DNA from 2 places in the Arthrobacter sp. E44 genome. Region 1 is predicted to be linked to the other one. Evidence: riboswitches for the same ligand, from Rfam matches in the RefSeq annotation. Region 1 holds a riboswitch; the other holds the start of a gene.
The links. Region 1 has a riboswitch for glycine ahead of ACETK3_RS17055 (methylenetetrahydrofolate reductase). Riboswitches for the same ligand answer to the same signal wherever they lie in the genome.
Positions count from the first base shown of each region.

Region 2: it holds a riboswitch for glycine, as region 1 does, so the genes downstream of both, gcvP (aminomethyl-transferring glycine dehydrogenase) here and ACETK3_RS17055 (methylenetetrahydrofolate reductase) in region 1, are expected to answer to the same signal.

Region 1 is NZ_JBHDJA010000021.1:53,486-58,574, forward strand. It holds gene cycA (D-serine/D-alanine/glycine transporter) at 1-450, shown strand, start outside; gene purU (formyltetrahydrofolate deformylase) at 447-1,373, shown strand; glycine riboswitch at 1,465-1,564, shown strand; gene ACETK3_RS17055 (methylenetetrahydrofolate reductase) at 1,718-2,551, shown strand; gene ACETK3_RS17060 (hypothetical protein) at 2,676-3,485, shown strand; gene ACETK3_RS17065 (LamB/YcsF family protein) at 3,469-4,218, shown strand; gene ACETK3_RS17070 (HNH endonuclease) at 4,308-5,089, opposite strand, start outside.
Region 2 is NZ_JBHDJA010000005.1:28,787-33,447, reverse strand. It holds gene gcvP (aminomethyl-transferring glycine dehydrogenase) at 1-1,867, opposite strand, end outside; glycine riboswitch at 2,057-2,154, opposite strand; gene ACETK3_RS06205 (TetR/AcrR family transcriptional regulator) at 2,248-2,784, opposite strand; gene ACETK3_RS06200 (MFS transporter) at 2,869-4,425, shown strand; gene ACETK3_RS06195 (Dps family protein) at 4,519-4,661, opposite strand, start outside.

The DNA of each region.
Region 1 (5,089 bases):
GTCGTCCTCATGTATGCGGGCCAGGACGTGGGCAAGGCCTTCGACATGGTGACCACTGTGTCCGCTGTCTGCTTTGTCTTTGTCTGGTCGATCATCCTGGCCAGCTACATCGCCTTCCGCCGCCGCCGGCCGCACCTGCACGACGCATCGAAGTTCAAGATGCCCGGCGGTATTGCCATGGTCTGGGTGGTCTTCGCCTTCTTCGGCTTCGTGATCTGGACCCTCACCACCCAGCCAGACACCCTGGTGGCCCTGCTGGTCACCCCGGTCTGGTTCATCCTGCTGGGCGCCGCATGGTTCGTCCTCCGCCGCCGGCCCGCACACCAGGCCCGTTTTGCCACGTTCCAGGCTGAACTGCAGGCAGACCAGGACTTCGCCGACGCCGCATCCGGCAAGGCTTCCCGTCCGGGTGCCGCCGCAGAAGTGGGGGAAGAGCGGGTCAAGCGGTGATCGGCACGGAAACCCGCACATCGCAGGCGGGCACGGCCGCGGCCGGACAGCGCCAGGCCATGGTTCCCGAAACCGGCAAGGAATTCGTGCTGACCTTCCATTGCCCGGATGCCCTTGGCATTGTCCAGGCGGTGGCGGCATACCTGCTGGAGCAGGAATGCTACATCGTGGACATCAAGCAGTTTGGCGACAGGGCAAGCGGCCGGTTTTTCATGCGCGTCCACGTCACCTCGCAGGTAGAGATGGAACTCGACCGCCTCCGCTCCGGTTTTGAGCAAGTGGCCCGGGAGTGGCGGATGGACTGGCGCCTGGAACGGCATGGCCGCAAGCAGCCCATCCTGGTGATGGTGTCCAAGTACGACCACTGCCTCAACGACCTCCTGTTCCGTGCCCGCAGTGGCGAGTTGCCCGTCCGAATTGCCGCCGTGGTGTCCAACCACCCGGACCTGGAACCCCTTGCCGCCTGGCACGGTGTTCCGTTCCATCACATTCCCGTGACCCCGGATACCAAGGCGGATGCTGAAGAGCGCCTGCTGGAGCTGGTAGACCACTACGCCGTGGAACTGGTGGTGCTGGCCCGCTACATGCAGGTACTCAGCGATGAAGCCACTACCCGACTCAGTGGCAAGGCCATCAACATCCACCACTCGTTCCTGCCCAGCTTCAAGGGTGCAAAGCCCTACCACCAGGCGTACGAGCGCGGCGTCAAAACGGTGGGCGCGACTGCTCACTACGTCAACTCGGAGCTGGACGAGGGACCCATCATCTCTCAGCAGGTGATCGAGGTGGACCATACGTATTCCGCCTCTGACCTGGTCACCGTTGGCCGCGACGCTGAATGCAAGGCACTTACCAATGCGGTGCGCTGGCATGCTGAAGGACGAATCGTTTTGTCCGGCAACCGGACGGTCATTCTGCGCTGATTGCCGGCCCATCCATGCGGCCGGCGCCGCATCCCATCCGGTGACGGGACGGGCGCCGGCCGTTGAACCACTACATCTGAAGACAGCCTTTCGAGCTGTGGCGGGAGAGTTCTCCCGGCCATCACCGGGCAGGCGCCGTAGGAGCAAATCCTCCCCAGGAATCTCTCAGGCCCATGTACCGTCACGGCGAGGCGACTCTGGAAAGCAGCGCTGCTCCGGCAGCGCTCACCGACGGTGCAAGCAGGCCCCGGCTGGGTTTGCGGAATCTCTCAGGTCCAATACAGAGCGGGGAGGGACCCGATCCATGCCGAGCCACCCGTGGCCGGCCAAACCTGGAGTTCCTCATGACGACTCAATCCCTTACGGCACCATCCCATGCATCAGTGCCTGCCGACCAGCCCACCGGCGGTTTCAGGCGGGAGCTGCCGGTCCAGATTCAAATCATTCCCGCTGAGGGCATTGCCGCCCGCGTCCAGGCCCACGTACCTGCCGGGACGGCGCTGACGGTGTCCTGCTTGCCCCGCGAAGGTGTAGGGGCAAGCATTCGCACAGCCATCGAGCTTGCCTACCTCGGCTTTGAGGTTGTTCCGCACCTGGCCGCACGAAGCATCGAAAGCCGGGCGCAGCTGGCCGGTGTAGTCCGGAACTGCCACGATGCCGGTATTGCCGAGGTTTTCGCCGTCGGTGGTGACGCAGGGGAACCGGCCGGGCCCTACGACAGCAGTCTTCGGCTGCTGGAAGACCTCGCGGAACTGTCCGGTGGCCGGATCCGGGCCGGCGTGGCGGGCTACCCGGAAGGACATCCGAGCCAAACTGAACTGCACATGCTTGATGCGTTGCTGGAGAAGCAGCATCTGGCCTCGCGGGTGGTGACACAGCTGTGCTTCTCGGCTCCCCGCATCCAGTGGTACGCCGAAACGCTGCGCCGGGAAGGTGTGCGGCTGCCTGTGTGGGCAGGGGTATCCGGCGCCTTTCCCCGGGCGCAGCTGATTCGGGCCGCCCTGAAAATTGGCGTGGGCCCATCCCTGAAACTCCTGAACCGGCGTGGCCCCCTGGGCCGCCGCCTGCTCAAAGGCGGTCTTTACTCGCCCACGACGATCCTGACCCAACTGGAGGACGGCGGAGTGGTGGAGGGTGCCCACGTTTTCACCTTCAATAATCTGGCGGACGCCAGCTAACGGGCGGTTGCCAGGAGGGCAGAGGTACGGGACGCGGGAAGTTAAGCATGCTTAGTGTTTATCCACATAGGATGGAAAGTGCACGGCAGCTAACCCGCTGCAGGTCGATTGAATGAAGGTGACCATGGCCCGGCGCAGCAATCCCGCATTACGCATCGCACAGGAAACCGCCCACAATGCGATGTTTGACGCTGACGGCAAGCCCAAGCCCGGCGTTCACAACATGCTCCTGAAGGCAGTACAGATCCAGCGGCCCCTGGTGGTTGCCTACATCCGGCGGCTCCAGAAGAAGCATCCCCGTGCCACCGCCGCGCAACTGGCAGACATTGCAGAGCGCGACTACTTGCGTGCCGTCGCCGGAGGGGGCGCACTGGTGGGCGCAACCGCCGTCGTTCCCGGGGTTGGAACAGTGGCGTCGCTGGGACTCTCAGCCGCTGCCACCGTAGGCTTCCTGGAGGCAACAGCGCTTTACGCAACCTCGCTGGCCGAACTTCACGGCATCCGCCTCACCAACCCGGAAAAGGCCGGCACCATGGTCATGGCCATCATGCTCGGCGAGGAGGGTACCGCCCTGCTGGGAACGCTGAGTGGCCAGGCCTCCGGCAGCGGCAACAGCGCCGCCAATAATTGGGGCAATGTGCTCTCCAAGTCAATGGTGGGTCCGGGCTTCGGCAGTGTCCGCAAGAGAATCCAGCACGCCTTCCTAAAGAACCTGCTCAAGCGGCAGGGTACCGCCCTGTTCGGCAGGGCGCTCCCGTTCGGCATAGGGGCCGTTGTGGGTGGAGCCGGTAACCTCGTGATGGGCCGTGCGGTGGCCAAGAATGCCCGTGAGGCGTTCGGGCCGATGCCGGACACCATTCCCGGGGAGCTGACCGCAGCTGCCGGACCGGACCACCTGACGCTGGAAGGCAACATACTTGGATCTCAACGCTGACGTAGGCCAATCATTCGGCTCCTGGACGGCAGGAGGCGACCCGGCCATGTTCCAGCTGATCACCAGTGCCAACGTGGCCTGCGGCCTGCACGCGGGCGGCCCCGTCACCATGCTGGACAGCTGCCGCGCAGCATACGAACTCGACGTCACCGTGGGGGCGCACCTCGGCTACCGCGACCTGGCGGGCTATGGCCAGCGCGCGCTGGGGATGGGCTTCGACGAGCTGTTCGGCGACGTGCTGTACCAATTGGGGGCGCTCGACGGCGTCGCGCATGCCGTGGGTGCCTCCGTGGACTACGTGAAAGCACACGGAGCGCTGTACGACGCTTTGATTTCCGACGCCGAACAGGCCTCCGCCGTGGTTGCCGCGGTTAATGCCTATGACCCCGGCCTTCCCATCCTGGGCTTCCCGGGCTCCGAGCTGCTGAAGCAGGCAAAAGAGGCAGGGCACCCGGTGTTCATCGAGGCCTTCGCGGACCGCGCGTACCTGGCCGACGGCAGCTTGGTGCCGCTTTCCGACGAGGACGCGGTCCTGCACGACGTTGATGTGGTAGTTGAGCGCGCTGTTCGACTGGCAACGCAAGGGGAAGTGGTGGCCGTGGACGGGACGCCGGTCAAGGTCCGGCCGGACTCCCTGCGCCTCCAGGGCGGCAGTCCAGGCGCAGTGGAATTGGCGGCCCGTATTCGTGCTGGGCTTGAGGCCGCAGGCGTGGAGCTTGAGGCCTTCGCGTAGAGGGATGTCCGGCCGAACTCCCTGGCCCTGCCGAACCGTTCATACATTGCTCCAGCCCCATGGACTGTTGCCCGAACCCTTGAATTACGTCATCCGGATGGTATGAGCGGGGTTGCGAGGAGCTCGGCCCAGAGGGGATCGTCCGGCGACAGGTCATCGGCGTCTATGAAGTTGTCATCGTCTGGTTCGCATAGCGGGAGGTCTTCGGGCCCCGCCTCGAGACAGCGGATATTGATACAGGGGACATCGATACACCAGGCATCCTGACAATTGGCGTTCGTACATCTGGCGTCCTTACATCTGGCGTCGAGGCCCGGGATGTCCGAGGACTGCAGTTCGGTGGGCATCAGCCATTGCGGCCAGTGTGTGGGTTCTGGGTGGGGGTGTTCGGGTTTGTAGTGGCGGCCGGTGGGTGAGGTCCAGCCGGGTGATTCGTTGTTGGTGGCCGGGTCTGGTGTCCATTGGGTGTGGTGTTTGAGCCGGTGGTGTTTGGGGCAGAGTTGTGCCAGGTTGCTGGTGCCGGTGGTTCCGCCGTATTCCCAGGCCTGGAGGTGGTCGGTTTCGTTGTCCGGGGTGCGGTTGGTGCAGCCGGGGAAGGTGCATTTGCCGTCGCGCATCCTGATCCAGCGTTTGATGGTTTCGGTGAGCCGGTAGTTCTTCCGGCCGATCTCCAAGGGTGCCCCGTCGCTCGGGTCGACCAGGACGCGGTAGAAGGAGTCCGCGCCGTCGGCGACGAGTTTGCGGGCCGTGGATGCCGGGATGGGTCCGAGCCCGTCGAGCATGGCGGGCTCATCCGTGAGTCCGAGCAGGGAGAACACCGGCACCGTGACCAGGACGTCGGCCCGCGGGGTGGGGACCTTGTCGATCTCCG
Region 2 (4,661 bases), on a different contig from region 1:
TGCCGTCAGCGGCGGTGGCCACGACGACGACCTTCATGCCGGCCAGCACGGCGGAGGCGGCGTTGGTGCCGTGCGCCGAGGCCGGGATCAGGCAGATGTTGCGCTGCTGGTCGCCGCGGGAGTGGTGGTAGCCGCGGATCGCCAGCAGACCGGCGAGTTCACCCTGCGAGCCGGCATTGGGCTGGATGGACACCTGGTCGTAGCCCGTGATGGCGGTCAGGTCCGCTTCAAGGTCGGCGATCAGTTCACGCCAGCCGGCCGTCTGGGAGTCCGGCGCGAACGGGTGGATGGAGGCGAACTCCGGCCAGGAAATGGCTTCCATCTCGGCCGTGGCGTTCAGCTTCATGGTGCATGAGCCCAGCGGAATCATGGTGCGGTCCAGGGCCAGGTCACGGTCCGAGAGCTTACGGATGTAGCGCAGCAGCTGCGTCTCAGACCGGTGGGTGTTGAACACCGGGTGCTGCAGGTAGTCGGAGGAACGCTCGACGGCGGCCTCCAGCCCGAAGCCCTCGCCGCCGCCAACGGAACTCCCGGAAACGGTGGCGCCAAAGATGTCGCCCACCTGGGCGACGATGGCCGGCGTCGTGGTTTCATCAAGGGCGATGCCCACGGTGTCGGCGTCGATGCTGCGCAGGTTAATGCCCCGGGCCTCGGCGTCGGCGATGACGGCGGCAGCGCGGCCGGGGACGCGGACCGTCAGGGTGTCGAAGAAGCTCGCGTGCAGGACCTCAACACCGGCAGCCGTAAGCGAGGCCGCCAGGGTACGGGCGTGGCTGTGCGCCGTTACGGCAATTGCCTTGAGGCCGTCCGGGCCGTGGTAGACGGCGTACATGGACGCGACGATGGCCAGCAGCGCCTGGGCTGTGCAGATGTTGGACGTGGCCTTCTCGCGGCGGATGTGCTGCTCACGGGTCTGCAGCGCCAGGCGATAGGCGGGAACACCGGCGTCGTCCTTGGAGACACCCACCAGGCGGCCGGGCAGCGAACGCTCCAGGCCCTTGCGGACGGCCATGTAGGCGGCGTGCGGGCCGCCGAAGAACAGCGGCACACCAAAACGCTGGGCGGAACCCACGGCGATGTCGGCGCCCTGCTCGCCCGGAGGAGTGATCAGGGTCAGTGCCAGCAGGTCCGCTGCCACCGTGACCAGGGCGCCGCGCTCCTTGGCGGCACTGATGACTGCGGACTGGTCCCAGACGCGTCCGGAAACGCCGGGCTGCTGCAGCACGATGCCGTTGATGTCGCCTTCGGGCAGGCCCTGGGACAGGTCGGCGACCTCCACCTCGAAGCCCAGCGCCTCGGCGCGGCCCTTCACGATGGCAATGGTCTGGGGCAGGACGTCGGCGTCCAGCACGGTCTTGCCGTCGGCGGCGGGCTTGGCCTTGTTCGCGCGGCGCATCAGGAGCACGGCCTCGGCCACGGCGGTGGCTTCATCCAGCAGCGAGGCGTTGGCGATGGGCAGGCCCACCAGGTCCTGCACCATGGTCTGGAAGTTCAGCAGGGCCTCGAGCCGGCCCTGGGAGATCTCCGGCTGGTAAGGGGTGTAAGCGGTGTACCAGGCCGGGGACTCAAGGATGTTGCGGCGGATCACCGGCGGAGTGACGGTATCGAAGTACCCCTGGCCGATCAGCTGCACGGCCGTCTTGTTCTTCCCGGCAAGCTTCCGAAGCTCCGTGAGGACCTCGACCTCGCTGAGGGCGTCCTGGAGGCGGAGGGCGGTTTCCTGGCGGATGACCTTGGGAACGGCCGTGTCAACCAGGGAATCGACCGTGTCGTAGCCCACGGCTTTGAGCATGGTGTCGACGTCGGCCTGGCGGCGGGCGCCGATATGGCGGTCTACGAAGGTGGTGGAGGCTGGGGTAACCGACACGAAGGAACTCCATTTACTCAGGCGGCGCAGGGTACGCCACAGCTATTCGGGTTCCTCCCCGCTCTGTATTGGACCTGAGAGTTTCCGCGGAGCCTGCCCGGCAGGACCCGCTTGCACCGTCGGTGAGCACGGCAGTTCTTTCGCTCCCCAAGGGAAGAAGGACAACTGCCTGCTGCTTTCCAGAGGCGCCTCGCCGCGGCGGTACAGGGGCCTGCGAGATTCCTGGGGAGGATTTGCTCCTACGGCGCCTGCCTGTACTTCCGGCAGAACTCTCCCGCCGCAGATCAAAGGCTATTCACTTGTTGGCCGTGACGGCCGGTGGCGGCCCTCACAACTCTCCATTGTCCTACGCACCCACCCCTCCCGGCAAATGGCAAATCCTACCTGCGGAGCCGCTCCAGGGCGGCGAGGAGTTCCTCCACGTCAGCGGCGGCTCCCCCCGCCGGCGCGGGGGCCACCGACAGCATTGCGTTGAAGTAGAGGCCATCACCCATATAGAGAACTGCCTTCGCCAAGCCCGGACCGACATCCGCCGCAATCTCGTCCAACCAGCGCTGCTGGATGGCCGCGAACCGGCGCCGTGTCTCCTGATGCGCCACCTCGGCAAGCCTGGTGGCGGCGACGATGGCCCTGTCCAGCGGCGTGTCCGCCCATACCGAGGAACGGATGAAGTACGCCGCCGCGCCTTCATCGGCCGAGGCCATGGCATCGGCGTCTTCCCGGGCAAGGCCCTCCAGTCGGTCCAGCAGCACGGCAATGAGCGCTTCCTTGTTGGGAAAGTGGTAGAGCAGGCCGCCCTTCGACACGCCGGCCTTCCGGGCTACGGCGTCAAGGGTGGCAGCGCGCTCCCCCACCTCGATCAACAGGGACTCGAAGGCATCAAGGACCGCGTCGCGGGCTACAGGCTTTCGGGGCATGCTTCCCATCATGCCCTTCCCCGGGCGGGAAGACGGAACCGGCAGCCATTTCAAACTATACCGTCCGGACGGTATAGTTATTTCATGACGACTTTCACCAGCCCTGCGCCCACAGGCGCGGACAAGAACGCCCCGCGGCAGCCGTGGCGTGACTGGCTGGCGCTGGCCCTGCTGATGTTTCCCGTGCTCCTGGTCGCCGTGGACAACACCGCGCTGACCTTCGCACTGCCGGCCATTGCGCGCGCCCTGGAACCCACCGGGGTGCAGCTGCTCTGGATCGTGGACGCCTATCCCCTGGTACTGGCCGGCCTGCTGGTATCCATGGGGAGCCTCGGCGACCGGATCGGGCGCCGGAGGCTCCTGGTCATGGGCAGCCTCGGCTTCGCCGCGATCTCTGCCGCCACGGCCTTTGCCCCCACACCGGAGTGGCTGATCGCCGGCCGTGCAACCCTGGGCTTCTTCGGGGCCATGCTGATGCCGTCCACGCTGTCGCTGATCCGCAACATCTTTCCCGAGCCCAACCGCCGGCGGCTTGCCGTCGCCATCTGGGCTGCGGGATTCTCCGGCGGCGCGGCCCTGGGACCCATTTTCGGCGGCTGGCTGGTGGAGCACTTTTGGTGGGGTGCGGTCTTCCTTGTAGCGGTCCCCCTCATGATTCCCCTGCTGGTGCTGGCGCCGGCACTGGTCCCGGAGTCGAAGGATCCCGCGCCGGGGAAGGTGGACATCCCGAGCATCCTGCTGTCCATGCTGGTCATGGTGCCCGTGGTGTACGGCATCAAGGCAGTTGCCACGGAAGGGCCGGGCGCAGCAGGTCTGGGGGCGATTGCCTTTGGCCTGGCGATGGGGGCGGTGTTCGTGCAGCGGCAGCGGCGCCTGGAGCACCCGCTGCTGGACATGTCCCTGTTCCGCAACAGGGTATTCAGCATGGCCATTGCCGCCAACATCCTGGCCCTGTTTTCCTTCAACGGGTTCATCCTGTTCCTTGCCCAGCACCTGCAGCTCCTCGAAGGAATGAGCCCCTCCGCGGCAGGAGTTGCCATGGTCCCCGCGCTGGCGGCCACGGTGGTGGCAGGCCTGGTGGTGGTGCCGCTGGTCCGCAAGGTCCGGCCCGGGTACGTGGTGGCTGCGGGGCTGGCGTTCAGCGCTGCAGGCTACAGCATGGTGACGTTCGGAAACCACGACGGCGGCCCGTCGCTGCTGCTGGCAGCCCTCCTGGTCCTGGCGCTGGGCGTGGGCACGGCGGAGACCATCTCCAACGACCTCATCCTGGGTGCCGCCCCGCCGGCAAAGTCAGGGGCCGCCGCGGCGATTTCCGAAACGGGCTACGAGGTGGGCTCACTGCTGGGGACAGCTGTCCTGGGATCCATCCTGACAGCCTCCTACCAGCAAAACCTTCGGCTGCCGGCAGGCCTGGAGGGCACACTGCCCGGGCCTGTCCTGCACAACGCCGGAGAAACACTGGCGGGCGCGGTGGAGGCGGCCAACCTCCTGCCCGCATCGCTCGCTGGAGCGGTCCTGGACGCTGCCGCCGCGGCGTTCGATTCCGGGGTGCACGTGACTGCGGCGATTGGGCTGGTACTGATGGCGGCGGCGGCAGTCCTCGCCGCCGTCGTGCTTCGCAAAGCGCCAAAGGCGGTCTAGTGCCGCCGGGCCGCCTGGAACGGTCCGGGCAACAGAAAGTGCCCGGGGCCGAGGAGGAATCCCCTCGGCACCGGGCGCCCCGTGAAGTGCCCGCTACTTCGAGTCGGCAGCCGTGACCTTGGCGGTTGGCTTCATGTTTTCGGCCTGCACCATCCAGGCGAACTGCTCCAGCCGGGCGATGAACTCATGCAGGAGGTCCGCCGAGGTGGGGTCCTCCTCGTCCACTTCGTCATGGA